DNA from 4 places in the Enterobacter sp. 6722112 genome. Region 3 is predicted to be linked to each of the others. Evidence: predicted binding sites of a transcription regulator. Region 3 holds the regulator's gene; each other region holds the start of a gene.
The links. Region 3 encodes sigma-54, which starts transcription at its own class of promoters, with help from an activator protein. Its sites were predicted from a motif close to GTTGGCACANNTTTCGCTNT; they were not measured.
Positions count from the first base shown of each region.

Region 1: norV (anaerobic nitric oxide reductase flavorubredoxin) is a predicted target of sigma-54. The motif match lies at 5,302-5,321, and genes of this name have one in related genera.
Region 2: AC4OVU_RS06690 (amino acid ABC transporter substrate-binding protein) is a predicted target of sigma-54. The motif match lies at 5,349-5,368, and genes of this name have one in related genera.
Region 4: hypA (hydrogenase maturation nickel metallochaperone HypA) is a predicted target of sigma-54. The motif match lies at 3,421-3,440, and genes of this name have one in related genera.

Region 1 is NZ_JBZWGR010000007.1:3,254,047-3,261,803, forward strand. It holds gene srlE (PTS glucitol/sorbitol transporter subunit IIB) at 1-261, shown strand, start outside; gene srlB (PTS glucitol/sorbitol transporter subunit IIA) at 274-636, shown strand; gene srlD (sorbitol-6-phosphate dehydrogenase) at 651-1,430, shown strand; gene gutM (transcriptional regulator GutM) at 1,515-1,874, shown strand; gene srlR (glucitol operon DNA-binding transcriptional repressor SrlR) at 1,938-2,711, shown strand; gene gutQ (arabinose-5-phosphate isomerase GutQ) at 2,704-3,669, shown strand; gene norR (nitric oxide reductase transcriptional regulator NorR) at 3,666-5,180, opposite strand; gene norV (anaerobic nitric oxide reductase flavorubredoxin) at 5,368-6,816, shown strand; gene norW (NADH:flavorubredoxin reductase NorW) at 6,813-7,757, shown strand, end outside.
Region 2 is NZ_JBZWGR010000007.1:1,080,881-1,088,637, forward strand. It holds gene leuS (leucine--tRNA ligase) at 1-61, opposite strand, end outside; gene AC4OVU_RS06665 (zinc ribbon-containing protein) at 276-758, shown strand; gene rihA (pyrimidine-specific ribonucleoside hydrolase RihA) at 815-1,756, opposite strand; gene AC4OVU_RS06675 (amino acid ABC transporter ATP-binding protein) at 1,876-2,601, opposite strand; gene gltK (glutamate/aspartate ABC transporter permease GltK) at 2,601-3,275, opposite strand; gene gltJ (glutamate/aspartate ABC transporter permease GltJ) at 3,276-4,016, opposite strand; gene AC4OVU_RS06690 (amino acid ABC transporter substrate-binding protein) at 4,171-5,076, opposite strand; gene lnt (apolipoprotein N-acyltransferase) at 5,457-6,995, opposite strand; gene corC (CNNM family magnesium/cobalt transport protein CorC) at 7,001-7,757, opposite strand, start outside.
Region 3 is NZ_JBZWGR010000007.1:3,747,946-3,755,702, forward strand. It holds gene kdsC (3-deoxy-manno-octulosonate-8-phosphatase KdsC) at 1-390, shown strand, start outside; gene lptC (LPS export ABC transporter periplasmic protein LptC) at 387-962, shown strand; gene lptA (lipopolysaccharide ABC transporter substrate-binding protein LptA) at 931-1,485, shown strand; gene lptB (LPS export ABC transporter ATP-binding protein) at 1,492-2,217, shown strand; gene rpoN (RNA polymerase factor sigma-54) at 2,265-3,698, shown strand; gene hpf (ribosome hibernation promoting factor) at 3,721-4,008, shown strand; gene ptsN (PTS IIA-like nitrogen regulatory protein PtsN) at 4,091-4,582, shown strand; gene rapZ (RNase adapter RapZ) at 4,628-5,482, shown strand; gene npr (PTS phosphocarrier protein NPr) at 5,479-5,751, shown strand; gene mtgA (monofunctional biosynthetic peptidoglycan transglycosylase) at 5,791-6,516, opposite strand; gene elbB (isoprenoid biosynthesis glyoxalase ElbB) at 6,513-7,166, opposite strand; gene arcB (aerobic respiration two-component sensor histidine kinase ArcB) at 7,399-7,757, opposite strand, start outside.
Region 4 is NZ_JBZWGR010000007.1:3,274,780-3,282,536, forward strand. It holds gene AC4OVU_RS17090 (respiratory chain complex I subunit 1 family protein) at 1-298, opposite strand, end outside; gene hycC (formate hydrogenlyase subunit 3) at 300-2,114, opposite strand; gene AC4OVU_RS17100 (4Fe-4S dicluster domain-containing protein) at 2,111-2,719, opposite strand; gene hycA (formate hydrogenlyase regulator HycA) at 2,793-3,257, opposite strand; gene hypA (hydrogenase maturation nickel metallochaperone HypA) at 3,468-3,818, shown strand; gene hypB (hydrogenase nickel incorporation protein HypB) at 3,822-4,685, shown strand; gene AC4OVU_RS17120 (HypC/HybG/HupF family hydrogenase formation chaperone) at 4,676-4,948, shown strand; gene hypD (hydrogenase formation protein HypD) at 4,952-6,073, shown strand; gene hypE (hydrogenase expression/formation protein HypE) at 6,070-7,080, shown strand; gene flhA (formate hydrogenlyase transcriptional activator FlhA) at 7,143-7,757, shown strand, end outside.

The DNA.
Region 1 (7,757 bases), 490 kb from region 3:
GCGGTGATTGCCCAGGTCATCGGCGTGCTGATTGGCGTGCAGATTGGTCTGGGGAATATTCCCCCGCACCTCGCCCTGCCCGCCCTGTTTGCCATTAACGCTCAGGCGGCGTGCGACTTCATCCCCGTCGGGCTGTCGCTGGCGGAAGCGCGCCAGGAGACCGTGCGCGTGGGCGTCCCCTCCGTGCTGGTGAGCCGCTTCCTGACGGGCGCGCCAACGGTGCTAATTGCCTGGTTTGTCTCCGGCTTTATTTATCAATAAGAGGTTCCTGCCATGACCGTGATTTACCAGACCACCATTACCCGCATCGGCCAGAGCGCGGCCGATGCGCTGAGCGACCAGATGCTGATCACCTTCCGCGAAGGCGCCCCGGCAGATATCGAAGAGTTTTGCTTTATCCACTGCCACGGCGAGTTAAACGGCGAGCTGAAGGCCGGTGGCCAGCTGGAGCTGGGCAAGGCGCGCTATGCCGTAACCGCCGTCGGTGACGTCGCCGAGCAAAACCTGCGCGAGCTGGGGCACATCACCTTGCGTTTCGACGGCCAGCCGCGGGCGGAGTATCCCGGCACGGTTCACGTTGAGGGGCCGGTTCCGCAGGCTGTCACCCCAGGCTGCACGTTAAAATTTATTTCGTAATAAAGGAGAGACACATGAGTCAGGTTGCCGTTGTCATTGGTGGGGGACAAACCTTAGGCGAGTTCCTCTGCCATGGGCTTGCCGCAGAGGGCTACCGCGTGGCGGTCGTGGATATTCAGAGTGAGAAAGCCGCCCGCGTAGCGGACGCCATCAACACCGAATTTGGCGAAGGGATGGCGTATGGATTTGGCGCCGACGCCACCAGCGAGCAGAGCGTGATGGCGCTGGCCCGCGGCGTGGATGAGATTTTTGGTCGCACCGATCTGCTGGTCTACAGCGCGGGGATTGCGAAAGCGGCCTTTATCAGCGATTTCGAACTGGGGGATTTTGATCGCTCGTTGCAGGTGAATCTGGTGGGCTATTTCCTCTGCGCCCGCGAATTTTCCCGTCTGATGATCCGCGACGGTATTCAGGGTCGCATCATTCAGATCAACTCAAAATCGGGGAAAGTGGGCAGCAAGCACAACTCCGGCTACAGCGCGGCGAAGTTTGGCGGCGTCGGGCTGACGCAGTCTCTGGCGCTGGATCTGGCCGAATACGGCATAACCGTGCACGCGCTGATGCTGGGTAATCTGCTGAAATCCCCGATGTTCCAGTCCCTGCTGCCGCAGTATGCCGCCAAACTTGGCATCAAAGCAGAGGACGTCGAACAGTACTACATCGACAAAGTGCCGCTGAAGCGCGGGTGCGATTATCAGGACGTGCTGAACATGCTGCTGTTTTACGCCAGCCCGAAAGCCTCGTACTGCACCGGGCAGTCGATTAACGTTACCGGTGGGCAGGTGATGTTCTGAGTTCATTCCCCGGTGGCGCTGCGCTTACCGGGGTTACAATCCCCGTAGGCCGGGTAAGACGCACCCGGCAGTTAAGGAGCCGATATGGTCACTGCACTCATCACCGTCGCCGCCCTCGCCTGGCTTTGCCAGATGGCGTTTGGCGGCTGGCAAATCCGTCAGTTTAACCGCGCCTTTGATGCCCTGTGTCAGAAGGGACGCGTGGGCGTCGGGCGTTCCGGGGGACGCTTTAAACCGCGGGTTGTCGTCGCTGTTGCGCTGGATGAAAACAATATGGTTTGCGATTCCCTCATCATGCGCGGCGTAACGGTGTTTGCCCGTCCGACCAAAATCCAGGCGATCGACGGCATTTCGCTGCATGAATTACAACCTGATGTGATCTTCCCCCATGATTCACTCTGTCAGAATGCACTATCATTAGCGCTTAATCTGAAACATGGATAATTTCGTTGTGAAAGTTATAAACTTGCGGAATTATCATTTCGCAACGTAAGGAACGAAGCGCCTATGAAACCACGTCAGCGGCAGGCGGCCATACTTGAGCATCTGCAAAAGCAGGGAAAGTGCTCGGTAGAGGATCTGGCCCACTACTTTGACACCACCGGCACGACAATACGCAAGGACCTGGTGTTGCTCGAAAACTCCGGCGCCGTCATTCGTACCTACGGCGGCGTGGTGCTCAATAAAGACGAAGCCGACCCGCCTATCGACCACAAAACGCTGATCAATACTCACCAGAAAGCGCTGATTGCCGAAGCCGCCGTCAAATTTATCCAGGACGGCGATTCCATTATCCTCGACGCAGGCAGTACCGTCCTACAGATGATCCCGCTGCTCAGCCGCTTTAATAACATCACCGTGATGACCAACAGCCTGCACATCGTCAATGCCCTGTCAGAGTTCGACAGCGAGCAGACCATCCTGATGCCCGGTGGCACCTTCCGTAAAAAATCCGCGTCGTTTCACGGGCAGCTGGCGGAGAATGCCTTCGACCACTTCAGCTTCGATAAGCTGTTTATGGGCACGGACGGCATCGACCTCAACGCGGGCGTGACCACCTTCAACGAGGTGTTCAGCGTCAGCAAAGCGATGTGCAACGCCGCGCGGGAAGTGATTTTGATGGCGGACTCGTCGAAATTTGGCCGTAAAAGCCCCAACATTGTCTGTAGCCTTGAAAGCGTCGATAAGCTGATTACCGACGCAGGTATCGATCCGGCATTTAAAAAAGCGCTGGAAGCGAAGGGCATCGACGTGATCGTAACCGGAGAGAAAAATGAGTGATTTTCTGTTAAACGCAGGCCGTCAGACCCTGCTGCTGGAGCTACAGGAAGCCAGCCGCCTGCCGGAACGTCTGGGTGAGGATTTTGTTCGTGCAGCCAACACCATTATCCACTGCGAGGGCAAAGTGATCGTGGCGGGTATCGGTAAATCCGGTCATATCGGCAAGAAGATTGCCGCGACGCTTGCCAGCACCGGCACCCCGGCGTTCTTCGTGCATCCTGCCGAAGCGCTGCACGGCGATCTGGGGATGATCGAAAGCCGCGACGTGATGCTGTTTATCTCCTACTCCGGTTCAGCCAAAGAGCTGGATCTCATCATCCCTCGCCTGCAAGAAAAATCGGTGGCCCTGTTAGCGATGACCGGCAAATCCCGTTCGCCGCTGGCGCTGGCCGCGAAAGCAACGCTGGATATTTCCGTTGAGCGCGAAGCCTGTCCGATGCACCTGGCACCGACCTCCAGCACCGTCAACACGCTGATGATGGGTGACGCCCTGGCGATGGCGGTGATGCAGGCGCGCGGTTTTAATGAGGAAGATTTCGCCCGTTCCCATCCTGCGGGCGCGCTTGGGGCTCGTCTGCTCAACAAAGTTCACCACCTGATGCGCACGGACGATGCCATTCCTCAGGTCAAACTCGACACCAGCGTGATGGACGCCATGCTGGAGCTGAGCCGCACCGGGCTGGGGCTGGTTGCGGTATGCGACAATGACCGCCAGGTGAAGGGCGTCTTCACCGACGGCGACCTGCGCCGCTGGCTGGTGGGCGGCGGCAAGCTGGAGGCGCGGGTATCCGAAGCAATGACCCAGGGCGGGCTGACGCTGAATGCCGACAGCCGCGCGATTGAAGCCAAAGAGGTGCTGATGAAGCGCAAAATCACCGCCGCGCCGGTGGTGGACGAGCACGGCAGGCTGTGCGGCGCGATCAACCTGCAAGACTTCTACCAGGCGGGGATTATTTAACCCTTCAGCCCCAGACGTTTCGCCAGCCTGTGAAGGTTGGCGACGTCCATCTCCAGCGCCCGCGCGCACGCCGCCCAGCTGCGGTTATTCTGCTCCAGCGCGCGGGCGATCATCTGACGCTGGAACGCATCCGTCGCCTCGCGCAGGTTTTCGTTCACGCTCTCAGGTATCACCGGCTTCACGGGCGGCATCGTTTCCTCATGCAGCGCGAAATGGCGCGCATGAATAACCACTTCATCCCCCGAACGCGTTGCCCGCGCCAGCACCACCGCGCGGTGGATCGCATGTTCCAGTTCACGCACGTTACCCGGCCAGCCGTAGCTCAGCAGGTGCGTCCTCGCGCCGGGACTTAGCACCACGCGGGAAAGCCCCATTTTGAGCCGACACTGTTCGCAGAAAAAGCCCGCCAGCAGAACCACATCCTCGCCCCGCTCGCGCAGCGGCGGCACCGTGAGCGGGAACACGCTCAGACGGTGGAACAGATCGGCGCGGAAATTCCCCGCCAGCACCTCTTCGCGCAGATCGCGGTTCGTCGCCGCCAGCACGCGCACATCCACGCGTAAGCTGCGATCGTCTCCCACGCGTTGAATATCGCCATACTGCAACACCCGCAGCAGTTTGGCCTGAAGCGAAAGGGAGAGTTCGCCAATTTCATCGAGGAACAGCGTGCCGTTATCAGCCATTTCGAACTTGCCGCTGCGGTTGCTGATCGCCCCGGTAAAGGCCCCTTTGACGTGTCCGAACAGCTCGCTTTCCGCCACGCTTTCCGGCAACGCCGCGCAGTTGAGATAGACCAGCGGATTCACCGCACGGGGCGAGGCTTCGTGGATCGCTTTTGCCACCAGCTCTTTACCGGTGCCGGTCTCCCCGAAGATCAGCACGTTCAAATCAGACGCGGCGACAATCTCAATCTCTTTTTTGAGCTGCGCCATGCCCGGCGAAAGGCCGATCATTTCGGTGTGCGCCACCTGCTCAAACGCCGTCGGGCTACCCGGAAGAATATTCTGGCTCTCCAGCTGTTCTATCAGCAGGGCGTTGTTCAGCGCCCCGGCCGCCAGCGCGGCAATCAGCCGTAGCTCTTCATCGCTGAAGGTATCGAACTGATCAGGCGACATGCCGTCGAGGGTTAACGCGCCAATCAGGTTCTGCCCGGCAAACAGCGGCAGGCCGATACAGGCGTGCACCTTCAGGCTCTCCTGTCCGGGGATCAGGCCGTCGTAAGGATCGGGCAGATCGCTGTCTGCCGGGAAACGCACCACGTCACCCGCACGGGCGATGGTTTCCAGACGCGGGTGGCCCTCCAGGGTAAAGCGCCGCCCGAGTACGTCCTTCGCCAGACCGTCGATAGCCAGCGGAATAAACTGCCGCCCTTCGTAACGCAGCAGCGCCGACGCATCGCAATCCAGCACGTGGCGCAACGTGGAGATCAGCCGCTGAAAGCGGTCCTGATGACCAATACCGGTTTGCAGTTCTATGGCGATCTTCGCCAGCACATCTACGGAAAAGCTCATCTCTGCCTCACTGTCATTTTGACAATGCATAGTGTCATATTGACAATTTTTAAGATAGTCAAAATGACTACCCATTAGGGAGCATCAAAATATAAATACATTATTTTCAATGAGTTAAAAAGTTGGCACGCAACTTGATATATGACAGTCATCTTATTTGAAAACGCCGTATTAAGTTGAGGTTGCTATGTCTATTCTGGTTAAAAATAACATTCATTGGGTGGGTCAACGTGACTGGGAAGTACGTGATTTTCACGGGACGGAATACAAAACGCTGCGCGGCAGCAGCTACAACAGCTATCTCATTCGTGAAGGTAAAAACGTCCTGATCGATACCGTCGATCACAAATTCAGCCGCGAGTTCGTGCAGAACCTGCGCAGCGAAATCGATCTGAACGACATCGACTACATCATCATCAACCACGCGGAAGAGGATCATGCCGGGGCGCTGACCGAGCTGATGTCCCACATTCCGGATACCCCAATCTACTGCACCACCAACGCCATTGACTCCATCAACGGCCACCACCACCATCCGGAGTGGAACTTCCACACCGTGAAAACCGGCGACACGCTGGATATCGGCAATGGCAAACAGCTGATCTTCGTGGAAACCCCAATGCTGCACTGGCCGGACAGCATGATGACCTACATGACCGGTGACGCGGTGCTGTTCAGTAACGACGCCTTCGGCCAGCACTACTGTGACGAACGTCTGTTCAACGACGAAGTGGATCAGACCGAGCTGTTCGAACAGTGCCAGCGCTACTACGCCAACATCCTGACCCCGTTCAGCCGTCTGGTCACGCCAAAAATCACCGAGATCCTCGGCTTCAACCTGCCGGTGGATATGATTGCCACCTCCCACGGCGTGGTATGGCGTGAAAATCCAACCCAGATTGTCGAACTGTACCTGAAGTGGGCGGCGGACTATCAGGAAGATCGCATCACCATCTTCTACGACACCATGTCCAACAACACCCGCATGATGGCGGACGCCATTGCCCAGGGCATCAACGAAGTTGACCCGAACGTGGCGGTGAAAATCTTCAACGTGGCGCGCAGCGATAAGAATGAGGTATTGACCAACGTCTTCCGCTCCAAAGGCGTGCTGGTGGGTACCTCCACCATGAATAACGTGATGATGCCGAAAATTGCCGGACTGGTGGAAGAGATGACCGGCCTGCGCTTTCGTAACAAACGCGCCAGCGCCTTTGGTTCACACGGCTGGAGCGGCGGCGCGGTAGACCGTCTCTCCACCCGTTTACAGGATGCTGGTTTTGAGATGTCCCTGAGCCTGAAGGCGAAATGGCGTCCGGATCTCGACGCGCTGGAAATCTGTCGTCAGCACGGTCGCGACATTGCCCGCCAGTGGGCGCTTGCGCCGCTGCCGGAAACCGCACCCGCCGCGGCGGTTACGCCGAAAGCTGTAGCAGAAGCCGCTCCTGCCGCTGCCGACCTCGGCCCTTGCATGCAGTGCAGCGTCTGCCAGTGGATTTACGATCCTGAGCTGGGCGAGCCGTTGCAGGATGTCGCGCCGGGTACGCCGTGGAGCGAGGTGCCGGACAACTTCCTCTGCCCGGAATGTTCCCTCGGGAAAGACGTCTTTGATGAACTGGCAACGGAGGCAAAATGAGCCACGGCATCGTCATTATCGGCTCGGGCTTTGCCGCCCGCCAGCTGGTGAAAAATATCCGCAAACAGGATGCTAACGTGCCGTTGACGGTGATCGCCGCCGACAGCATGGATGAGTACAACAAGCCTGATTTAAGCCACGTCATTAGCCAGAATCAGCGCGCCGACGATCTCACCCGCCAGACGGCGGGGGAGTTCGCAGAACAGTTTAACCTGCGTCTGTTTCCGTACACCTGGGTCACCGATATCGACGCCGACGCCCACGTGGTGAACGCGAAAGATAAAACCTGGCAGTACGACAAGCTGGTGCTGGCGACGGGGGCATCGGCGTTTGTGCCGCCGGTTGAGGGCCGCGAGCTGATGGTCACGCTCAACAGCCAGCAGGAGTATCAGGCCAGCGAGACCCTGTTACGCGACGCCATGCGGGTGATGATTGTCGGCGGCGGACTGATTGGCACCGAGCTGGCGATGGACTTCTGCCGGGCGGGAAAATCCGTCACCCTGGTTGACCACGCGGCCAGCATTCTGTCAGCGCTGATGCCAGCAGAAGTAAGCAGTCGCTTACAGCATCGTCTGACCGACATGGGCGTGCATCTGCTGCTGAAATCGCAGTTACAGAGCCTGAGCAAAACCGAAACCGGCATTTGTGCGACGCTCGACCGCAACCGCAGCGTGGAAGTGGATGTGGTTATTGCGGCGACGGGGTTGCGCCCGGAAACCGCGCTGGCGCACCGCGCGGGCGCAGAGATCAATCGCGGCGTGAAGGTGGACAGCTACCTGCAAACCACCCAGCCGGACATTTATGCCCTGGGCGACTGCGCGGAAATTAACGGCCAGGTGCTGCCGTTCCTGCAACCGATTCAGTTAAGCGCCATGTTCCTGGCGAAAAACCTGCTCGGCGGCAACGCCCCGGTGAAATTACCCGCCATGCTGGTGAAGGTA
Region 2 (7,757 bases), 2.7 Mb from region 3:
TCTCGTCCCAGTGTTGCTGGACTTTTGATTCTATCTCTTCCGGGCGGTATTGCTCTTGCATGGCAGCCAGTGGTCCTGTGTTCAATACAGCTACAAATGTAGCCAATGGATGTGGTAATTCAGATCCGCATAGCATAGCCCAAACGCCCGCGTCAAAACAGCCTTTCACGCAAATGCACTTTGCAGGAATTTACCGGGTCTGTGCTTCACCTGACAAAGCGGCGGCGAAATAAGGTCTATTATTAGAGACAGTTACTTACCCGGGAGGCAAAATGATGAACAAGGTTGCTCAATTTTACCGTGAACTGGTAGCGACTCTGACGGAACGGCTGCGTAACGGCGAGCGTGATATCGACGCGCTGGTCGAACAGGCACGCGCACGCGTGACGCAAACGGGTGAGTTAACGCGAACCGAAGTGGAAGAGGTGACGCGCGCCGTGCGCCGTGACCTGGAGGAGTTTGCGCGAAGCTATGAAGAGAGCCAGGACGAGATCGCCGACAGCGTTTTTATGCGGGTCATCAAAGAGAGCCTGTGGCAGGAGCTGGCGGATATTACCGATAAAACTCAGCTGGAATGGCGTGAGGTGTTTCAGGATTTAAACCACCACGGTGTCTATCACAGCGGCGAAGTAGTGGGGTTGGGGAACCTGGTGTGTGAGAAGTGCCACCATCATATCGCCGTTTATACGCCGGAGGTGTTGTCGCTGTGTCCGAAGTGCGGGCACGACCAGTTCCAGCGTCGGCCATTTGAGCCGTAGGTAAAAGCAAAACTGTTTGCACCCTCTCCCTGTGGGAGAGGGGCGGGGTGAGGGCATCAGGCCGCAGAATAATAAGCCAGCCGCTCCGCCAGTAAATCCACAAACGCTTCCCGATCGATATCCACCATTACCGTGGTATTCGGCTTGTTTCCCGTCAATGAGTAATAGTCCACCACCGTCATTCCCTGGGTATATTTCCCCTGTGTTTCCACACCAACCCAACGCTCGACCGTGGTAAACATTTCCGGCTTCAGCAGCCAGGCGATGGTGCATGGGTCATGCAGCGGGGCGCCGTGGAAGCCCCACTTCTCGGCTTTGTGATACTCCATAAAGAAGTCGAGCAGCTCGGCCACGGTCGTTGCAACCGGGTTGCCCACGGCGCGGAAGCGTTCAATATCGTCTGTCATAATCTGTGCCCGATGCGTCACGTCCAGCCCCGCCATCACAATCGGCAGGCCCGACTGGAAGACGATTTCCGCGGCTTCCGGGTCAACGAAGATGTTGAACTCTGCTGCTGGCGTCCAGTTCCCCAGCCCCATTGCCCCGCCCATGATGACGATACGGGCGATGTTGCTGTGCAGTTCAGGATGGCTGTTCAGCAGCAGCGCTACGTTGGTCTGCGGGCCGGTCGCCACCAACGTCACGGGCTCTGCGCTCTCACGCAGCACCTTCGCCATGAGCTCGACGGCAGTGCAGTTTTGCGGTGTGAAATTCGGCTCCGGTAGCGCCGGGCCATCCAGCCCACTTTCACCGTGAACATTATCCGCAATGATCAGCTCGCGCATCAGTGGCTTAACGGCGCCACCTGCGACCGGAATATCGGTGCGTTTCAGCAGCGTCAACATGCGCAACACGTTTCGCAAGGTTTTATCCGGCGTCTGGTTCCCGGCGGAGGAGGTGACAGCTTTTACGTCCAGTTCAGGGGAAGCAAGAGCAAGGACGAGTGCGATCGCGTCATCATGACCCGGATCGCAGTCGAGAATAATTGGCTGTGCCATAGCGTTCTCCATTCTCAGCATTATTTGTGACAAGGTTAACGCTGCGATGTGACGCCGAATAGAAAAAGAGATCTAAAGCGTGAAGCAGTGCGCAATCCGCAGATTGCGCACTAAAAAGATTAATGCAGGATTTTGGCGAGGAAGTCTTTTGCACGTTCAGATTTAGGATTTGCGAAGAACTCTTCTTTTGGTGAGTCTTCAACAATTTTCCCTTCATCCATGAAGATCACGCGGTTGGCCACTTTACGGGCGAAGCCCATTTCGTGCGTCACCACCATCATGGTCATCCCTTCGTGCGCCAGCTCCACCATGACGTCCAGCACTTCGTTGATCATCTCAGGGTCGAGCGCGGACGTCGGCTCATCAAACAGCATTGCCACCGGATCCATGCACAGCGCACGCGCGATTGCCACACGCTGCTGTTGGCCGCCCGAAAGCTGGGCCGGGAACTTATTCGCATGCGCAGACAGCCCGACGCGTTCCAGCAGCTTCAGCCCCTTTTCGCGCGCCGCTTTTTTGTCGCGCTTCAGCACTTTGACCTGCGCCAGCGTCAGGTTCTCAATGATGGACAGGTGAGGGAACAGCTCAAAATGCTGGAACACCATCCCTACGTGGGAGCGAAGCTGGGCAAGGTTGGTTTTGCGGTCATTTACTTTGGTGCCGTTAACGACAATCTCGCCCTGCTGGACAGGTTCCAGCCCATTAACGGTTTTGATAAGCGTGGACTTACCGGAACCGGACGGGCCGCATACCACTACCACATCGCCTTTTTTTACTTCTGTTGAGCAGTCGGTCAGCACCTGAAAGTGCCCATACCATTTAGAAACATTTTTCAGGGAAATCATTATACCGTCCTTTTCTTCAGCCAGCTGACCAACAGCGATGCGCTTAAACTAATCACAAAATAGACCCCGCCCGCGAAGAGGATCATCTCAACCTGCGTTCCGTCACGTTCGCCAATGGTGGAGGCGGTACGGAAGAAGTCTGCCAGACTCAGCACGTAGACCAGGGAGGTATCCTGGAACAGGACGATGCCCTGCGTCAGCAGCAGCGGAACCATGGCGCGAAACGCCTGCGGCAGAATAATGAGCTTCATGGACTGCCAGTGCGTCATACCGAGCGCCAGCGCAGCGCTGGACTGCCCGCGAGAGATACTCTGAATACCTGCGCGGATGATCTCTGAGTAGTAGGCGGCTTCAAACATGGAAAACGCCACCATGGCAGAGATCAGGCGGATATCGGTCTTTGGCGACAGTCCCAGTACGTTCTGTAAAAAGCCGGGAACAATCAGATAAAACCACAGCAGCACCATGACCAGTGGAATGGAGCGGAATACGTTAACGTAAGCCGTGGCAAACCAGGCGAGCGGCTTAAAGCTCGACAGGCGCATCACTGCCAGCAGGGTGCCCCAGACGATACCGACGATAATGGCGATAACGGTGATCTTTAAGGTGATTGCCAGTCCATCCAGCAGATAGGGCATGGAGGGAACAATGGAACTCCAGTCAAAATCGTACATTTATTTGCCCCCCAGATTGCCCGGCAGGCGTACTTTGCGTTCAACCAGGTTCATCACCAGCATGATGAAAGCGTTAATCAGAACATAGGCGAGCGTGATCGCCGTGAAGGATTCCCAGGCGTGAGCGGAGTAATCCAGCAGTTTGCCCGCCTGTGCCGCCATATCCACCAGACCGATGGTTGAGGCGATAGCCGAGTTTTTTACCAGGTTCATCATCTCGGACGTCATCGGCGGAACGATGACGCGGTAAGCGTTAGGCAGCAGTACGTAACGGTAGGCCTGGGGCAGAGTCAGGCCCATTGCCAGTGCCGCATTCTTTTGCCCGCGCGGCAGTGACTGTATGGCGGCACGTACCTGCTCGCAGACGCGCGCAGCGGTGAACAGCCCCAGACACAGCATAGAGGAGACAAAAAATTGTACGTTAGGATCCAGCTCGGCCTTAAACCACATGCCGAGATCTTCCGGCAGCAGTTCCGGGATCACCAGATACCAGGTAAAGAACTGCACGATCAGCGGAACGTTACGGAACAGTTCCACATAGAGCGTGCCAATCGAAGAGAGAAAACGGTTAGGGACGGTACGCAGAATACCGAACAGCGAACCGACAAGAAACGCGATAATCCACGCCGTTATCGATAACGCAACGGTAACCTGAAAGCCGCTCCACAGCCAGCCGAGATAGGTGGTGTTGCCGAACGGGGCTTGTTGCAGAAAGATGCCCCAGTTCCAGTCAATTGACATAGTAAACTCCAGAAAAAAAAGGGTAGCAGCGCTACCCTCGAAGATTGGTGAGAAGCTCAATTTTTGCGCTGAGTGGGGAACGACCACTCAACGTATGTCTGTCCATGCTTCCCGACAATCGAGAGGGCAGGAGATCCCGCCCCTGTCGTTCTAATTAGTTAAGAGCTTTGTCGTTTGGTGATTTGAACAGCGCTTTCATGTCGTCAGACAGTTCAAAGTTCATGTTCAGGTTTTTTGGTGGAATTGGGTTCTTGAACCATTTGTCGAACCATTTTGCCGCTTCGCCGGAGGTTTGCGCCTGAGCGATGGTGTCATCGATCAGTTTCTTGAAGTCCTCGTCACCTTTACGCAGCATACAGCCGTAGGCTTCTTTCGACTGGGCGGTACCGACGATTTCCCAGTTGTCTGGTTTCTTCGCTTTCGCGCGTTCGCCCGCCAGCAGGGCGTCATCCATCATAAACGCGACAGCACGGCCGCTTTCCAGGGTACGGAAGGAGTCGCCATGGTCTTTCGCGCTGATGATGCGCATGTCCATTTTCTTCTCGTCGTTCAGCTTGTGCAGCAGCACTTCGGACGTGGTACCGGAGGTCACGACAACCGCTTTGCCTTTCAGGTCAGCAAAATCTTTGATGTCGCCGCCTTTCTTCGTCAGCAGGCGGGTGCCCACAACGAAGATGGTGTCCGAGAAAGCGGCCTGTTTCTGACGCTCAAGGTTGTTGGTGGTTGAGCCACATTCAAAATCAAATGTGCCGTTTTGCAGCAGAGGAATACGGTTTTGTGAAGTGATGGGGATCAGCTTCACTTGCAGGTCAGGTTTGTTCAGCTTTTTCTTCACGGCTTCAACGATGGCGTTGGAGTAATCCTGTGAATAGCCCACGACTTTTTGCGTGTTGTCGTAGTAAGAGAACGGGACAGAAGATTCACGGTGGCCGACCACGATCACGCCGTTTTTGGCAATCTTGTCGAGAGTGCTTCCTGCTGCCGGAGCGTCTTCAGCGTGGACAACCCCCGCAGACATTCCCATAACCAGCATTGCTGTGGCCAGTTTACGTAATTGCATACCCAACTCCTTTCTTATCAGCGCCAGTGACGCATAGATACCCATTGTGATGTTGTTATATCTCGCGCAATGCGAGTGCAGTGTTATGCAAGCTTGTTAACATTTAGTCTGGCTTAATGTAAAGATTTTGCTGCGTTATTGTTTATTTTTGCGAAGCGCGCCGCACCATTCAGAGGCAATAATCCCTCGTTGCACCGTTTCGGTGCTACCGATGATCTACGCTGGTGCGACAAAGTTGCACGTTAAGCCAGACAGCGTTGATATGAATAAACAAAGCAACAGGCGTGCCAGAATTGAAGTTTGGGAGGAAATTGTCGGGTGGGGGCGGCGGAGAGTAGGCCGGGTAAGGCGTAGCCGCCACCCGGCAACAGAAGGTAAGGTTATTTACGACGCTGACGCAGGCTCATCAGTACTGCGCCAAAGCCGAAGAGCAAGGTCAAAATCCACAGCGGCCAGTTCCCGGTGCGCGCGTAAGGCGTAAGCCCGGTAGTTGGCGTGACGTTAGTAGTCAGCACCTCACGGGTAAATTGCGGGATCATGGCCTGGATTTCACCCTGCGGACCAATCACGGCGGTAATGCCGTTATTGGTGCTGCGCAGCAACGGACGCGCCAGCTCCAGAGAACGCATTCGCGCCATCTGGAAGTGCTGCCACGGGCCAATCGATTTACCGAACCACGCATCGTTTGAGATGGTCAGCAGATAGTCGGTGTCCGGGCGGAAATTATCGCGCACCTGCTCGCCGAGGATAATCTCGTAGCAAATGGCGGCCGTCAGGGCAAAACCGTGCGCATGCAGCTGCGGCTGAACGTAAGGGCCCCGGCTGAATGAGGACATCGGCAAATCAAAGAACGGTGCCAGTGGGCGCAGAATAGACTCCAGCGGAACAAATTCGCCAAACGGTACAAGGTGGTTTTTGTTGTAGCGATTGGTGGAGGTATAGCTGTATTCGCTGTCCTTACCGAGCGTAATGATCGTGTTGTACGTGTCATAGCGGTTCTGCTGATTGAGACGCGCATCCACAATTCCGGTGATCAGCGTACTGCCGCGCGCGCGCAGCAGATCATCCATCATCTTCAGGAAGGGCTGCTGATTGATCTCCAGGTCCGGGATCGCAGACTCAGGCCAGATGATGAGCTGCGATTTGCCCATCACCTTTTCAGTGGCGTTGGCGTAGATTTTCAGCGTGTTCAGCAGCTGATTCTCATCCCATTTCAGGGACTGTGGGATATCGCCCTGGACCAGAGAAACCTGCGTGGCGCGCGCGGGCTCCAGCGTAAACCACTGGATATAACGCAGCGGGAAGGGCAGGGCAAACAGGATCAACGCGGCAACCAGCGGCTTCCAGTTACGTGTCACCAGAGCCAGCACCAGCAGGCCGCTGACCGCCATGAGCAGGAAGTTGATCGCCTCCACGCCCATGACCGGGGCCAGGCCTTTCAGCGGGCCGTCTACCTGGCTATAGCCGAACTGCAACCACGGGAAGCCGGTCAGTACCCAGCCGCGCAGAAATTCGGTGATTTGCCAGACAACGGGTGCCGCTATCGCCACGCGCAGCCAGGTCGTTTTTGGCCACAGGCGAGACAGGATGCCCGCGAACAGGCCGGTGTAGAGTGAGAGATAGGCGGCGAGCAGCACAACCAGGAAGACGTTAACCGGCCCCGGCATTCCGCCAAATTGCGCGATACTGACGTAGACCCAGTTGATACCAGAGCCGAACAGCCCCAGCCCCCAGAAGTAGCCAATGGCCGCGGCCTGTACCGGACGACGGTTCAGGGTAAGACCCTGTAGCCCCATCAGGGAGAGAATAGCGGCCGGCCAGATATCGTAAGGAGAAAAAGCCAGCGTACCGCTGGCTCCGAGTAACAGCGCCAGCAGCAAACGGACGCGCTGGCGTTCAAAGAGTGGGGCAAATGCCATTTACATTAATCTTCCAGTTTTGGCACCGGTGAGTCGTCCGGCATTCTGACGTGAACCTGAATAATACGTCGGCTGTCAGCCATTGCGACCTTGAACTGGTAACCATCGATGTCAACGGTTTCACCGCGGGCCGGAAGATGGCCGAAGGCCTGCATCACCAGACCACCAATGGTGTCCACTTCTTCATCGCTGAAGCTGGTGCCAAAGGTATCGTTGAAGTCTTCAATGGAGGCCAGCGCGCGCACGGTCCAGGTGTGGCGGCTCAGCTGACGGAAGTCGATATCCTCTTCTTCGTCATACTCATCTTCGATTTCGCCCACGATCAGCTCAAGGATGTCTTCGATTGTGACCAGACCGGAAACGCCACCAAATTCATCAATAACAATCGCCATGTGATAGCGCTGGGAGCGAAACTCCTTCAGCATCCGATCCACACGTTTACTTTCCGGCACAACCACGGCCGGGCGTAACACCTTTTCCATACTGAAGGCTTCGGCATCGCTGCGCATAAACGGCAGCAGATCTTTCGCCATCAAAATCCCTTCAATGTGATCTTTGTCTTCGCTGATGACCGGGAAACGTGAGTGAGCCGATTCGATAATCACATCGAGGCACTCGTCCAGCGTCTGGTTGCGTTTCAGGGTAATCATCTGCGAGCGGGGGATCATGATGTCGCGGACGCGCTGGTCGGCGATGTCCATCACCCCTTCGAGCATTTCGCGCGTATCTTCGTCGATAAGGTCGTTCTGCCCGGAATCACGA
Region 3 (7,757 bases):
TACGGTATCCGCTGTGCGCTCACGTCCGGTATTGAAGTTGCTATCATCACCGGGCGGAAAGCTAAACTGGTAGAAGATCGGTGTGAAACGCTGGGCATTACCCATCTCTATCAGGGGCAGTCTGATAAGATGGTAGCTTTCCGGGATCTGCTGGGAAAACTGGCCATTGCACCAGAGAATGTGGCATACGTCGGGGATGATTTGATCGACTGGCCAGTGATGGCGGAGGTGGGTCTGAGCATCGCCGTGGCTGACGCGCACCCGCTGCTGATCCCGCGTGCTGATTACGTTACCCATATTCACGGTGGCCGCGGCGCCGTCCGTGAAGTCTGCGATCTGCTTCTGCTGTCGCAGGGCAAGCTTGATGAGGCGAAAGGGCAATCGATATGAGTAAAACCAGACGTTGGGTTATCATTCTGCTTGCGCTTGTCGCCCTGGTACTGATTGGCGTCAACCTCGCTGACCGCGATGATACGCAAGCGGAAGTGGTTAACACGAGCGACCCGACCTACAAAAGCGATCACAGCGACACCGTGGTCTATAGCCCGGAAGGCGCGCTGAACTATCGCCTCGTTGCTCAGCATGTAGAATATTTTTCAGATGACGGTACCTCGTGGTTTACCCAACCGGTCATGACCACCTTTGATACGGACAAAGTGCCGACGTGGTCTATCAAGTCTGACCGGGCAAAACTGACAAATGACCGTATGCTTTACCTGTATGGTCACGTTGAAGTCAACGCCCTGACCGCTGACGCGCAACTGCGAAAAATTACGACGGATAACGCCCAGATCAACCTGGTCACCCAGGATGTCACGTCGCAGGATCTAGTCACCCTGTATGGCACAACATTTAATTCCAGCGGTTTAAGAATGCGCGGGAACTTACGCAGCAAAAACGCCGAGCTGATTGAAAAGGTTAGAACCTCCTATGAAATTCAAAACAAACAAACTCAGCCTTAAAGTTGTTATCGCCAGCGCGCTGCTGGCGGCCAGTCTTCCCGCGCTTGCTGTGACTGGCGACACCGAACAGCCGATTCATATTGAATCCGATACCCAGTCTCTGGATATGCAGGGTAACGTCGTCACCTTTACCGGCAACGTCGTCATGACCCAGGGCACCATTAAAATCAACGCCGACAAAGTGGTCGTTACCCGTCCGGGCGGCGAGCAGGGCAAAGAGATTATCGATGGTTATGGCAACCCGGCCACCTTCTACCAGATGCAGGACAACGGCAAGCCGGTGAAAGGCCATGCCTCGCATATGCACTATGAACTGGCGAAGGATCTGGTCATCCTGACCGGTAATGCTTACCTAGAACAGCTGGACAGCAATATCAAAGGCGACAAGATCACCTATCTGGTGAAAGAGCAGAAAATGCAGGCCTCCAGCGAAAAAGGCAAACGCGTCACGACCGTGCTTGTGCCTTCGCAGTTGCAGGACAAGAACAACGGTCAGGCTCCGGCACAGAAAAAGAGTAACTAATTCGTTATGGCAACTTTAACTGCAAAAAACCTCGCGAAAGCGTATAAGGGCCGCCGCGTCGTCGAAGATGTCAGTCTGACCGTCAACTCCGGCGAAATCGTGGGTTTGCTTGGCCCTAACGGGGCGGGTAAAACCACGACCTTCTACATGGTGGTGGGCATCGTCCCGCGTGACGCCGGCAACATCATCATCGATGATGAAGATATCAGCCTGCTGCCGCTGCATGCCCGCGCGCGTCGTGGCATCGGCTATTTGCCGCAGGAAGCGTCTATTTTCCGCCGCTTAAGCGTGTTCGACAACCTGATGGCCGTGCTCCAGATCCGTGACGATCTGACCAGCGAGCAGCGCTCTGACCGTGCGAACGAGCTGATGGAAGAGTTTCATATCGAGCATCTGCGTGACAGCCTCGGCCAGGCGCTGTCCGGTGGTGAACGCCGCCGCGTTGAGATTGCGCGCGCGCTGGCAGCAAACCCAAAATTCATCCTGCTGGATGAACCGTTTGCGGGCGTTGACCCCATCTCCGTTATCGATATCAAACGTATCATTGAGCACCTGCGCGACAGCGGGCTTGGCGTACTGATCACGGACCACAACGTTCGTGAAACGCTGGCCGTGTGTGAGCGCGCCTACATAGTGAGCCAGGGCCATCTGATTGCCCACGGTACGCCGCAGCAAATCCTCGAAGATGAGCATGTTAAGCGCGTGTACCTTGGGGAAGACTTCAGACTCTGATAGGGTAGAGGTTAAGTCACGCCGAACCGGAGAAAAACGCTCTGAACATGAAGCAAGGTTTGCAATTACGGCTCAGCCAGCAACTGGCCATGACGCCGCAGCTACAGCAGGCAATCCGTCTGTTGCAGCTGTCCACGTTAGAACTCCAGCAGGAGCTCCAGCAGGCGCTGGACAGCAATCCGCTGCTGGAGCAAACCGATCTTCATGACGAGGTAGACGCCCAGCAGACGCAGGACACAGAAACGCTCGACTCCGTAGATGCGCTCGAACAGAAAGAGATGCCGGACGAACTGCCGCTGGATGCCAGCTGGGATGAAATTTACACCGCGGGTACCCCTTCCGGGACACGTGCAGACTACCAGGACGATGAACTCCCGGTCTACCAGGGCGAAACCACCCAGTCGCTTCAGGACTACCTGATGTGGCAGGTAGAGCTGACCCCTTTCTCCGATACCGATCGCGCCATTGCCACCTCGATTGTCGATGCCGTTGACGACACGGGCTATTTGACCGTGACGTTGGACGAGATTCTTGAAAGCATCGGCAATGACGAGATTGAACTGGAAGAGATCGAAGCCGTTCTGAAACGCGTTCAGCGTTTCGACCCGATAGGTGTCGCCGCGAAAGATCTGCGCGACTGCCTTCTGATCCAGCTTTCGCAGTTTGCCAAAGAGACACCGTGGATTGACGAAGCCCGGCTCATCATCAGCGATCATCTGGATCTGCTGGCGAATCACGACTTCCGCACCCTGATGCGCGTCACACGCCTGAAAGAAGAGGTGCTGAAGGAAGCGGTGAATCTGATCCAGTCGCTCGATCCGCGTCCGGGGCAGTCGATCCAGACCAGCGAACCGGAATATGTCATTCCTGATGTGCTGGTGAGAAAACACAATGGCCGGTGGGTCGTTGAACTGAACGCCGACAGCATTCCTCGCCTGCAAATCAACCAGCAATACGCCTCCATGTGCACCAGCGCCCGTAACGACGCTGATAATCAATACATTCGCAGCAACCTTCAGGAAGCACGCTGGTTGATCAAGAGCCTGGAGAGCCGTAATGACACGCTGCTGCGCGTCAGCCGCTGTATTGTCGAACAGCAGCAGGCGTTCTTTGAGCAGGGCGAAGAGTTTATGAAACCGATGGTGCTGGCAGACATCGCCCAGGCCGTCGAGATGCATGAATCAACCATTTCCCGCGTGACCACGCAGAAATATCTGCACAGCCCACGCGGTATTTTTGAGCTTAAGTATTTCTTCTCCAGCCACGTGAACACCGAAGGCGGCGGCGAAGCCTCGTCAACGGCTATTCGCGCACTGGTGAAGAAGTTGATCGCCGCGGAGAACCCCGCGAAGCCACTCAGTGACAGTAAGTTAACCACCATGCTGTCCGATCAGGGTATTATGGTGGCACGTCGTACTGTCGCGAAGTATCGAGAGTCTTTATCCATTCCGCCGTCTAACCAGCGTAAACAACTGGTTTGACACAACCGATAAGGAAGACACTATGCAGCTCAATATCACCGGACATAACGTCGAGATTACTGAGGCTTTACGCGATTTTGTAAACACTAAGTTTGCGAAACTCGAGCAGTATTTCGAGAGGATCAACCAGGTCTATGTTGTGTTGAAAGTGGAGAAAGTGACGCATATCTCGGATGCGACCCTGCACGTCAACGGAGGGGAACTCCATGCCAGTGCGGAAGGGCAAGACATGTACGCGGCTATCGACGGCTTGATTGATAAGCTTGCGAGACAGCTCAATAAACATAAAGATAAACTGAAACAACACTAATTGTCCGGGCAGTTAACGGGTGCAGGACGGCCTGTTGTGAAACACAACAGGCCATTTGTACAGTTAGCGCTTAGGTGAAATTATGATAAACAACGATTCCGCTCTTCAACTGAGCAATGTCCTTAACCAGGATTGTACCCGCAGTGGCGTTCACTGCCAGAGCAAAAAACGTGCGCTGGAAATCATCAGTGAGCTGGCCGCAAAACAGCTGGGTCTGCCGCCGCAGATCGTGTTTGAAGCCATTCTGACCCGTGAAAAAATGGGCAGTACCGGCATCGGCAATGGCATTGCGATCCCGCATGGCAAGCTGGAAGAAGATACGCTGCGTGCCGTGGGGGTGTTTGTGCAACTGGAAACGCCTATCGCTTTTGACGCCATCGATAACCAGCCTGTGGATCTGCTTTTCGCGCTGCTGGTTCCTGCCGATCAGACCAAAACCCACCTGCACACGCTGTCGCTGGTTGCCAAACGTCTGGCGGATAAAACCATTTGTCGTCGACTGCGCTCAGCCCAAAGTGATGAAGAGCTTTATCAAATTATCACTGAAGCAGAAGGCAATCAGGATGAGGCATAATCGGGAAAGGGCCTTCAGAACGGCTGCCCTGAGGAGAAACGGAACATGGTGCTGATGATCGTCAGCGGTCGTTCGGGGTCCGGGAAGTCCGTGGCCCTGCGCGCGCTGGAAGACATGGGATTTTACTGTGTAGATAACCTGCCGGTAGTGTTGTTACCCGATCTGGCGCGGACGCTGGGGGACAGGCAAATCTCTGCCGCCGTCAGTATCGACGTGCGTAACATGCCGGAATCGCCGGAAATCTTCGAGCAGGCAATGAACAGCCTGCCGGAATGCTTCTCGCCTCAGCTCTTGTTCCTGGACGCTGACCGCAACACGCTGATCCGTCGCTACAGCGATACACGTCGTTTGCATCCGCTCTCCAGTAAAAATCTTTCGCTGGAAAGCGCCATCGATAAAGAGAGCGATCTGCTTGAGCCGCTGCGTTCCCGGGCCGACCTGATTGTCGACACCTCCGAAATGTCCGTCCACGAGCTGGCGGAAATGCTGCGTACGCGCTTACTCGGCAAGCGCGAGCGCGAACTGACGATGGTGTTTGAATCCTTCGGCTTTAAGCACGGCATACCTATCGATGCGGATTACGTTTTTGATGTGCGTTTCCTGCCGAACCCACACTGGGATCCGAAACTGCGTCCGATGACCGGTCTGGATAAGCCGGTGGCAGCGTTCCTCGATCGACACACAGAAGTACACAATTTTATCTACCAGACGCGAAGCTACCTTGAGCTATGGTTACCTATGCTGGAAACAAACAATCGCAGCTACCTGACGGTGGCGATTGGCTGTACCGGCGGTAAACATCGTTCGGTCTACATTGCCGAACAGCTGGCCGATTACTTCCGCTCACGCGGGAAGAACGTTCAGTCCCGTCATCGCACGCTGGAAAAACGCAAAACATGACCGTAAAACAGACCGTCGAAATCACCAACAAGCTGGGCATGCATGCGCGCCCGGCGATGAAGCTGTTTGAACTGATGCAGGGTTTTGATGCTGAGGTGCTGCTGCGCAACGACGAGGGAACCGAGGCAGAAGCCAACAGCGTGATTGCGCTACTGATGCTGGATTCTGCCAAAGGCCGTCAGATTGAAGTTGAAGCCACCGGCCCGCAGGAAGAAGAAGCGCTGGCGGCAGTGATTGCCCTGTTCAACGCCGGGTTTGACGAAGACTAACGTTCGCCATGTCGGCGGGTAGCGCTGCGCTTACCCGCCCTACCTAAGATTATTTCGCTCCATAAACCCTTCCCCACCCAGCTGGCGCATCTGACGCATAATCCACGCCTGGCGGCTTCGCACGTAGCCTGACGGGGCGCTGGCCTTAAAACGCAGCGGGTTCGGCAGCACGGCGGCAAGCAGTGCCGCTTCGGACATAGTCAGCCTGCTGGCGGGCTTGCCAAAATAGCGCTGCGATGCCGCTTCGACACCAAATACGCCGTCACCAAATTCCGCGATATTCAGGTAGACGGTTAAAATGCGTTTTTTGCTCCACACCGTCTCGACGCCCAGCGTCAGCCCGGCCTCCAGCCCTTTTCTCACCCAGCTGCGACCGTCCCATAAGAACAGGTTTTTTACCGTTTGCTGAGAAAGCGTCGATGCGCCGCGGACGCGGTTTTCATGACGTTCATTATGATCCAGCGCCTTCTCGATAGCCGCCACGTCAAAACCCCAGTGGTCCGGGAATTTCTGATCTTCTGCCGCAATGACCGCCAGCCCCATCCACGGCGAGATTGCATCCATGCTGACCCAGTCAGAATGGGCAACATAGCCAAAATCCCCAGAGAGCCAGGCGCTAATCTGCCGCTCTGCCATCACGGCCGAGAACGGGACGGGCAGGATGCTGAACAGCGCAATACCGCCGCCCCAGAACACAGCCAGGACCATCACAATACGCAGCAGGATCCGTTTTAACCACCCGCCGGGGGAGAATTTACGACTCATTCGGTCAGGACCAGCACTCTGTCCACCAGCTTTTCAATGCCTGCGGCAGCCTCGGCAATGTTCTGCGCCAGCATATACGCTGGCGTGGTGATGATCTTGTTGTCCTCGTCCACCACAATGTCGTCTACCGGACATGGCACGTGTTCGCCGCCCATATCCTCGACAATCTCAGCGGTATCAATGTCGGTTCCGATCGTGAGCCGCAGCGGGAAATCAAAAATCTTCGGCAGCATGGCCGGCGCAATGCAGATAAAGCCCTGCGGCTTACCTGCCGCATGCATCGCCAGCGATAGCGCTTTCAAATCGGGATCGACATGACACGCCGTGCCTTCCGTTGCAAACGTGCTCAGGTTTTTCGCCGCGCCAAAACCGCCCGGCACGATGAGCGCATCAAGTTCAGCGGCATCGGCCTGTGCCAGCGGGTGAATATCGCCGCGCACAATACGCGCCGCTTCAATCAGCACGTTACGGCTTTCCGCCATTGGCTCGCCGGTGAGATGATTAATCACGTCTGCCTGGGTTTTATCCGGGGCGAAGCAGATAACGTCTGCCCCCTGGCGCGATAATGCCAGCAGCGTTAATACGGTTTCATGTATCTCTGAACCATCGTAAACACCACATCCGCTCAGCACGACACCAATCTTTTTCATTCTGACGATCCTTCTATGCAACTCGCTGAAGCACATTAAAAATTCTGATTAAAACGCTATGCTTCACACATTTCACTGATTCATGTAACAAACTGTTTAAGATTTGCTATCTTATCTGCGTGCGGCCTCAATTTTCAGGCGGCGTCCATGCGAAAACAACCCACAAAAATCAGGCGCAGCCACGATTTCCCTGGTGTTGGCGCAGTATTCGCGCACCCCGGTATAGCCGGGGTCATTTTTTTCTGGCATCCACCCAGGCTTTCAGCACTGCCACATCGTTTTGCCACTCTTGTTTCATCTCTTCGACCCAATCACCTACATTATCTTCCCAGGCAGGTAAATCAGGCGACTGAATCTGTTGGCCCAGCTGCTGGAGATGGCGTAACCCGACCGATCCTGCCGCGCCTTTGATTTTATGTCCCTCTTCGACGATGCCCTTCTGGTCACGCGCCGTCAGGTTGGATTCGAGCACGTTCAGATAGCCCGGCATCATTTTTTCGAACACGGCCAGGCCATCGGTGATCAGTTTTGGTCCCACCAGATCGATATACTGCTCCAGCATGGCGGTATCCAGTATCGTTTGGGCTTTAG
Region 4 (7,757 bases), 470 kb from region 3:
GCGTAATCAGATCGCCCAGCACCGGCAGCGGCGAGCCCACCGTCACCACCGGCAGCGCGGTGGCGATGGTCAGCATCACGCCCACCATCACAAACGGCGTCAGGCGGAACACCCAGCCTGCGGCGTCCGGCGCGACGCTCTGACGGGAAAGCAGTTTGAAGAGATCGCGGTACTCCTGGAGCACGCCAGGCCCGCGACGGTTGTGCAGCCGGGCGCGCGCCACGCGCGTGATGCCCGACAGCAGCGGCGCGGCGGCGAACAGCACCAGCGCCTGAAGAATTGCCAGTAACAGACTCATGTCAGGCTCCTCGTGAAATGACAATCACCACCAGCACCGCCAGCTCGATCAGCGCCAGGCGGCGGAACAGCACGGGCACGGCGGCACCCTGCCAGCCCGGCACCCAGCCCACCGGGTTCAGCCAGTGGCGCAGCTTCAGCACGGCGGCAAAGTTCTCCTTCACCGGCATGGCGAAACCGTGGGCGGTGATGACCATCGACTGCTCGTGTTCGTAGCCGCAGGCCCACGCCGCGCCGCGCGAGCGGGAGGCGAGACGGTCGCGTCTGAAGAACAGCATCAGCACGAACGGCAGGAGCGGCGCGGCAATCAGCAGCAGCGCCATCATCGGCTGGGAAACGACGGTATGCGCCGTGACCAGCGGCAGCGGAATGGCGTGGCCCAGCAGCGGCAGCAGCCACGGCGCGGCAACCCCACCCGCGATGCAGCACAGCGCCAGCGCGACCACGCTGGTGGCCATCAGTACCGGGGCGCAGCAGGCGTTCTCAGCCTCACGCGTACGCGGCGCGCCCAGGAAGGTGACGCCGTAAACCTTCGCCATACACATCACCGCCAGCGCGCCGGTGATCGCCAGGCCCACCGCCAGCAGCGGGCCGAGTAAACGCCCGATAAACGCCTCGCTCTGGCCGAGGGCGAAGAAGGACTGATAAATCACCCACTCGCCGGCAAAGCCGTTCAGCGGCGGCAGCGCAGCCATCGCCATCAGCCCGACCAGCATCGCCAGCGAAATGACGGGCATTTTTTTGCCAATCCCACCGAGCTTTTCAATATCGCGGTGCCCTGTGCGGAACCAGACGCTACCCGCGCCGAGGAACAGGGTGCTTTTAAACAGGCTGTGGTTGATGAGGTGATACAGACCGCCAATAAACCCGGCGGCAATTAGTGTCGGCTGGTTGAGCGCCAGCCCGGTGACGCCCGCGCCCATGCCGAGCAGGATAATCCCGATGTTCTCCAGGGTGTGGTACGCCAGCAGACGCTGGATGTTGTGCTCCATCAGCGCGTAGAGGCCACCGACGAACGCGGTGATCATCCCCGCAATCAGCAGCGCCACGCCCCACCACAGCGGCGGCTGACCGCCCGACAGGGTTATCATCAGGATGCCGAACAGACCGACCTTCATCACCACGGTGGAGAACAGCGCAGCGGCCGGGGCTGAGGCATTGGCATGCGCCTGCGGCACCCAGCCGTGCAGCGGGATTATCCCGGCCAGCAGGCCAAAACCGACTACGCCCAACAGCCAGACGTCGTTGCCCAGCGGCTGGCCGTTAAGCACGGCAAAATCCAGCGTGCCGAAACGCTGCCACACCAGCCAGCAGGCCAGCGCCAGCAGCAGCGTACCGAGACGTCCGAGCGCAAACCACAGCTTGCCGGAGGCGCTGCATCCGGTCAGGAACACGCCGCACAGGGCCATGATTTCTGCCATCACCACCAGCGCGCCGAGGTTGCTGGCGATAACGGTACAGACCGCGGCGGCCATCAACAGGTTAACCAGCAGGCCGTTGGCTTTGGTGTGCTGATGTCGGTGCCAGTCGACATTAAACAGGCTGATAAACAGCCCGCACAGGCCAAAGGTTATCAGCCAGATGGCGTTCAGCGGCGTAAGCTCAACGGCGTGGTGAATCAGCGGGATGAGGGTGTCAACAGACTGGCCGTCGATCAGGACAACCCCGCCCGCCGCCAGCGTCATCAGGCTGCCGACCGCCCCGCCGATACCGGCGATCGCGCCGCTCAGCGTTTTATGGAAGGAGAGAAGCAGCGCCAGGACAGCGGCGGCGGCAAACCAGGCCACACCGCTGGTCATCATAACTATCGCGTTCATTTCGCCCCCTCGTTAAGCGCCCGCAGCAGCGAAAGATCGCCGACGTCGGTATTGATGGTCAGCTCGCGCTTGCGTTTGCTGGTGCGAGCGATGTCGCGGATGTTGACCAGGACCAGCGCCCGGGTCGGGCAGGTCCGCACGCAGGCCGGACCCTGCTCATCGAAGCTGCACAGATCGCACTTCACCGCAACGGCGCGAATGCCCGGCACCCAGTCCAGCAGCGTACTCACGCGTGCCGGAGCCGGTGGCGCAGGCGGCGCTTTCGCAGTATTAGCATTCGCCGGAATATGCAGCGGACGGCTGCCGGAAAACTCAATGGCGCCGAACGGACAGGCGATGCCGCACAGCTTGCAGCTCACGCACAGGCTTTCGTTCAGCTGTACCGCGCCGTCAACGCGGGTGATGGCATTGACAGGACAGACGCCCGCGCACGGGGCGTCTTCACAGTGGTGACAGAGCTGCGGGGCAGACTCTTTCTCATTACGCATGACGCGCAGGCGCGGCATGGACTGTAGCCCGTGCAGGCGGTGCGTTTCCGAGCACGCCGCCTCACAGGTCCGACAGCCAATACAGACCGTCGAGTCAGCAATTACAAAACGGTTCACCGGGTCATCCTCTGGTGATGGTCATTTTTGACGAAAAAAAACTGTCTTATCGACACTTCTCGACACTCGTTTTTCAGGCCACGTTCGCGGAGGATTTTCCGTCGATCAGCTGTTTCAGGTTGACTGGCCTGTCATGCTCAACGGCGGCGTAGAGGCCGTTGTAAACCGGCGCGATTTTCTCCAGATAGTGCTCCAGCACCTGCTGGCGATCGCGGTTGCTGACGTGACCGTCCACCATGCCGTCCGCCATCAGCTGCGCCCGGGCGATGCAGTGCCTGTCTCCCTCTTTCGTCTCGACGTAGTACTCAATCGTGTGGCTGTTGAAGGTCTCCGCCAGGGTGACGTAAATCGTAAAGTGGCCGAACAGGACAAAACGCATATCCCCCTGCGCCGCACAGCTCATGGCGTGATGCAGATGGGCCTTCGACAGCGTGATCCCCTGGATCAGTGAATTGCAGTACAGGTGCCATTGCTCCTGGAGCTGCTGATGACGTTGTGCGATGTAATCCGCTTTTTCGCTAATTTCCCAAATAGTCATAAAAGGTATCCGGTTAATGGAGTTAGCGGCTGTTAGGCAGATTTCGTGCCAGTTTTTAATTTGTTGATTTAAATGGATTTTAAAGAGATGCGCACTGTCACCGCCGCGGTGTCGACGTGTCATTTCGACAGCGTTGACATCGTCACGCCGTAACGCAAATCAAGCTGGCACCGTTATTGCATTGAAGGGGCAATTCATTAAGGAGGCGTCATGCACGAAATCACCCTCTGCCAGCGGGCACTGGAACTTATCGAACAGCAGGCAGTGCAAAACCACGCGAAACGCGTCACCGGCGTCTGGCTGAAGGTCGGGGCGTTTTCCTGCGTCGAGACCAGCGCCCTCACCTTCTGTTTTGAGCTGGTGTGCCGCGGCACGCTGGCGGAAGGGTGCGAGCTGCATATCGACGAGCAGCAGGCGGAGTGCTGGTGCGAGCAGTGTCAGCAGTACGTCACGCTGCTGTCATCGAAGGTACAGCGCTGTCCGCAGTGCCAGAGCAGCGGGCTGCGCATCGTGGCGGATGACGGTATGCAGATCCAACGCCTCGAAATCGAGAAGGAGTAATGTATGTGTAGTACCTGCGGTTGCGCTGAAGGCAACCTGTATATAGAAGGGGATGAACACCGTCCCCACTCCGCGTTTCGCTCCGCGCCCTTTTCTCCTGCCCCGCGTCCCGCGGCGGCCCTGACCGGCATCACCTTTGCCCCGCAGCGTTCCGACGCGGGCGACCTCCATTACGGCCACGGCGAAGCGGGTACGCACGCGCCGGGCATCAGCCAGCGCCAGATGCTGGAGGTGGAGATCAACGTGCTGGACAAAAATAACCAGCTCGCCGCCCGCAATCGCGCCCGCTTTGCCGCGCGCGAACAGCTGGTGCTGAACCTGGTCTCCAGCCCCGGCTCCGGTAAAACCACGCTGCTGACCGAAACCCTCAAACGGCTGAATAAACGCGTCTCCTGCGCCGTGATCGAAGGCGACCAGCAAACGGTAAACGACGCCGCGCGCATCCGCGAAACCGGTACGCCTGCGATTCAGGTCAACACCGGGAAAGGGTGCCACCTGGACGCGCAGATGATTGCCGACGCCGCCCCGCGCCTGTCGCTGGCGGATAACGGTATCCTGTTTATTGAAAACGTCGGCAACCTGGTCTGCCCGGCAAGCTTCGACCTCGGCGAGCGGCATAAAGTGGCGGTGCTCTCCGTGACCGAAGGGGAAGACAAGCCGCTGAAATATCCGCATATGTTTGCCGCCGCCTCCCTCATGCTGCTGAACAAGGTCGACCTGCTGCCGTACCTGAATTTCGACGTGGATAAGTGCCTGGCTTACGCACGGGAAGTGAACCCGGACATTGAGATCCTGCTGGTTTCCGCCACGCGCGGCGACGGGATGGATGCCTGGCTGAACTGGCTGGAGAACGAACGATGTGCATAGGCGTCCCCGGACAAATTTATTCCATCGACGGCAATCAGGCCAAAGTGGAAGTCTGCGGCATCCTGCGCGATGTCGACCTGACGCTGGTAGGCAGCCACGATGAGACCGGCGCAACGCGTCTCGGCCAGTGGGTGCTGGTCCACGTGGGTTTTGCCATGAGCGTGATTAATGAGGAAGAAGCCCGCGACACGCTGGACGCGCTACAGAATATGTTCGATGTCGAGCCGGACGTGGGCGCCCTGTTGTATGGGGAGGAACGTTAACACATGCGTTACGTTGATGAATATCGCGCGCCTGAGCAGGTGTTGCAGCTTATCGATCGCCTGAAAACCCGCGCCTCGCTGCTGGACTACACGAAAGAAAAACCGCTGCGGATCATGGAGGTGTGCGGCGGACACACCCACGCCATCTTTAAATTTGGCCTCGACCAGCTGCTGCCGGAGAACATCGAGTTTATCCACGGCCCCGGCTGCCCGGTGTGCATGCTGCCGATGGGGCGCATCGACAGCTGTATCGACATCGCCAGCCGCCCCGGTGTGATTTTTTGCACCTTTGGCGACGCCATGCGTGTACCGGGAAAAAATGGCTCGCTGCTCCAGGCGAAGGCGCGCGGCGCAGACGTGCGGATCGTCTACTCACCGATGGATGCCCTGACGCTGGCGATGGCTAATCCTGAGCGTAAGGTCGTCTTTTTCGGGCTGGGTTTTGAAACCACCATGCCCGCCACCGCCATTACCCTCCAGCAGGCGAAAGCCCGCAACGTCACAAACTTTTACTTTTTCTGCCAGCACATCACGCTTATTCCCACGCTGCGCAGCCTGCTTGAAGCGCCGGATAACGGTATCGACGCGTTTCTGGCGCCGGGCCACGTCAGCATGGTGATCGGCACAGAAGCCTACGGTTTTATCGCTGAACAGTACAATCGTCCGTTAGTGGTGGCTGGTTTCGAGCCACTTGATCTACTGCAAGGCGTGACCATGCTGGTTGAGCAGAAAATAGCGGCCCTGAGTGCGGTGGAAAATCAGTATCGTCGCGTGGTGCCCGATGCAGGTAACAGACGGGCACAGCAGGCCATAGCCGACGTGTTTAGCGTCGAAGGCGACAGCGAGTGGCGCGGACTGGGGCTGATTGCCGAATCCGGCGTGCACCTGACGCCCACGTATCGCGCCTTCGACGCCGAAGCGCATTTCCGCCCGCAACCGCAGCAGGTGTGCGACGATCCCCGCGCCCGCTGTGGCGACGTACTCACCGGCAAATGCAAACCTCATCACTGCCCGTTATTTGGCAACGCCTGTAACCCGCAAACCGCGTTTGGCGCGCTGATGGTCTCTTCCGAAGGGGCATGCGCCGCGTGGTATCACTATCGCAACCAGGAGTGTGAAGCATGAACACGGTGGAAATGGCGCACGGAAGCGGTGGACTGGCGATGCAGCAGTTGATTAACCGGCTGTTTATGGAAGCCTTTAATAACCCCTGGCTCGCCGAGCAGGAAGATCAGGCGCGTATTGACCTCGCGACCCTGACCGCCCACGGCGACAGGCTGGCGTTCTCTACCGACAGCTACGTGATTGACCCGCTGTTCTTCCCGGGAGGCGATATCGGCAAGCTCGCCGTCTGCGGCACGGCAAACGACGTCGCCGTCAGCGGCGCGATCCCCCGCTACCTCTCCTGCGGGTTTATCCTCGAAGAAGGGTTACCAATGGAGACGCTCACGGCGGTGGTCAACAGCATGGCGCACACCGCCCGCGAGGCGGGGATCGCCATCGTCACCGGGGATACCAAGGTGGTGCAGCGCGGCGCGGCGGATAAGCTCTTCATCAACACAGCCGGGATGGGCGCGATCCCTGCCGACATTCACTGGGGCGCGCAGCAGCTTTGCGCAGGCGACGTGCTGATTGTCAGCGGCACGCTGGGCTGCCACGGGGCAACCATCCTGAACCTGCGCGAAGGCCTGGGGCTGGATGGCGAGCTGCGCAGTGACTGCGCGGTACTCACGCCGCTGATCCAGACGCTGCGCGACATGCCGGGCGTAAAAGCCCTGCGCGACGCCACGCGGGGCGGCGTGAATGCCGTCGTGCACGAGTTCGCGGCAAGCTGCGGCTGCGGGATTGAGCTGACCGAGCGCGGCCTGCCCGTTAAGCCCGCCGTGCGCGGGCTGTGCGAGCTACTAGGTCTAGACCCGCTTAACTTTGCCAATGAGGGCAAGCTGGTGATCGGCGTGGAACGCGCGGCGGCGGAAGCCGTACTTGCACAGCTGCGCACGCATCCTTTAGGGAAAGACGCGGCCATCATCGGCGACGTGGTTGAGCGCAAAGGGGTGCGCCTGACCGGGCTTTACGGCGTGAAGCGCACGCTGGATCTGCCGCACGCTGAACCGTTACCCCGAATTTGCTAGACCGCGCCAAAAGCGGTCAGCGCTGAATTTCTCTTTTTGCCAGTTTCTATTGGAAAGCAACAATGCCGTATACACCGATGAGCGATCTTGTACAGCAGGGCCTGTTTGACATCACGCGCACACTTTTACAACAGCCCGATCTCGGCGCGCTGAGCGATGCCCTGACGCGGCTGGTCAGGCAATCAGCGCTGGCGGACAGCGCCGCCATTGTGCTCTGGCATAGCGCAACCCACCGCGCGAGTTATTTCTCAACGCGTGATAACGGCAAAATCTTCGAATATGAAGATGAAACGTTTCTGGCCCACGGTCCGGTGCGGCGTATTCTCTCCCGCCCGGAAGCGCTGCACTGCAATTTTGACCAGTTTCGCCAGGCCTGGCCGAAGCTGGCAGAGAGCAATCTTTACCACCCGTTCGGCCACTACAGCATGCTGCCGCTGGCGGTGGAAGGGCAAATTTTTGGCGGCTGCGAGTTTATCCGTGATACCGACCAGCCCTGGAGCGAGGCGGAGTACGAACGCCTGCACACCTTTACCCAGATTGTGGCCGTTGTCGCGGAGCAGATCCAAAGCCGCGTCACCAATAACGTGGACTACGACCTGCTGAGCCGCGAGCGCGATAACTTCCGCATTCTGGTTGCCATCACCAACGCCGTGCTCTCCCGCCTGGACATGGATGAG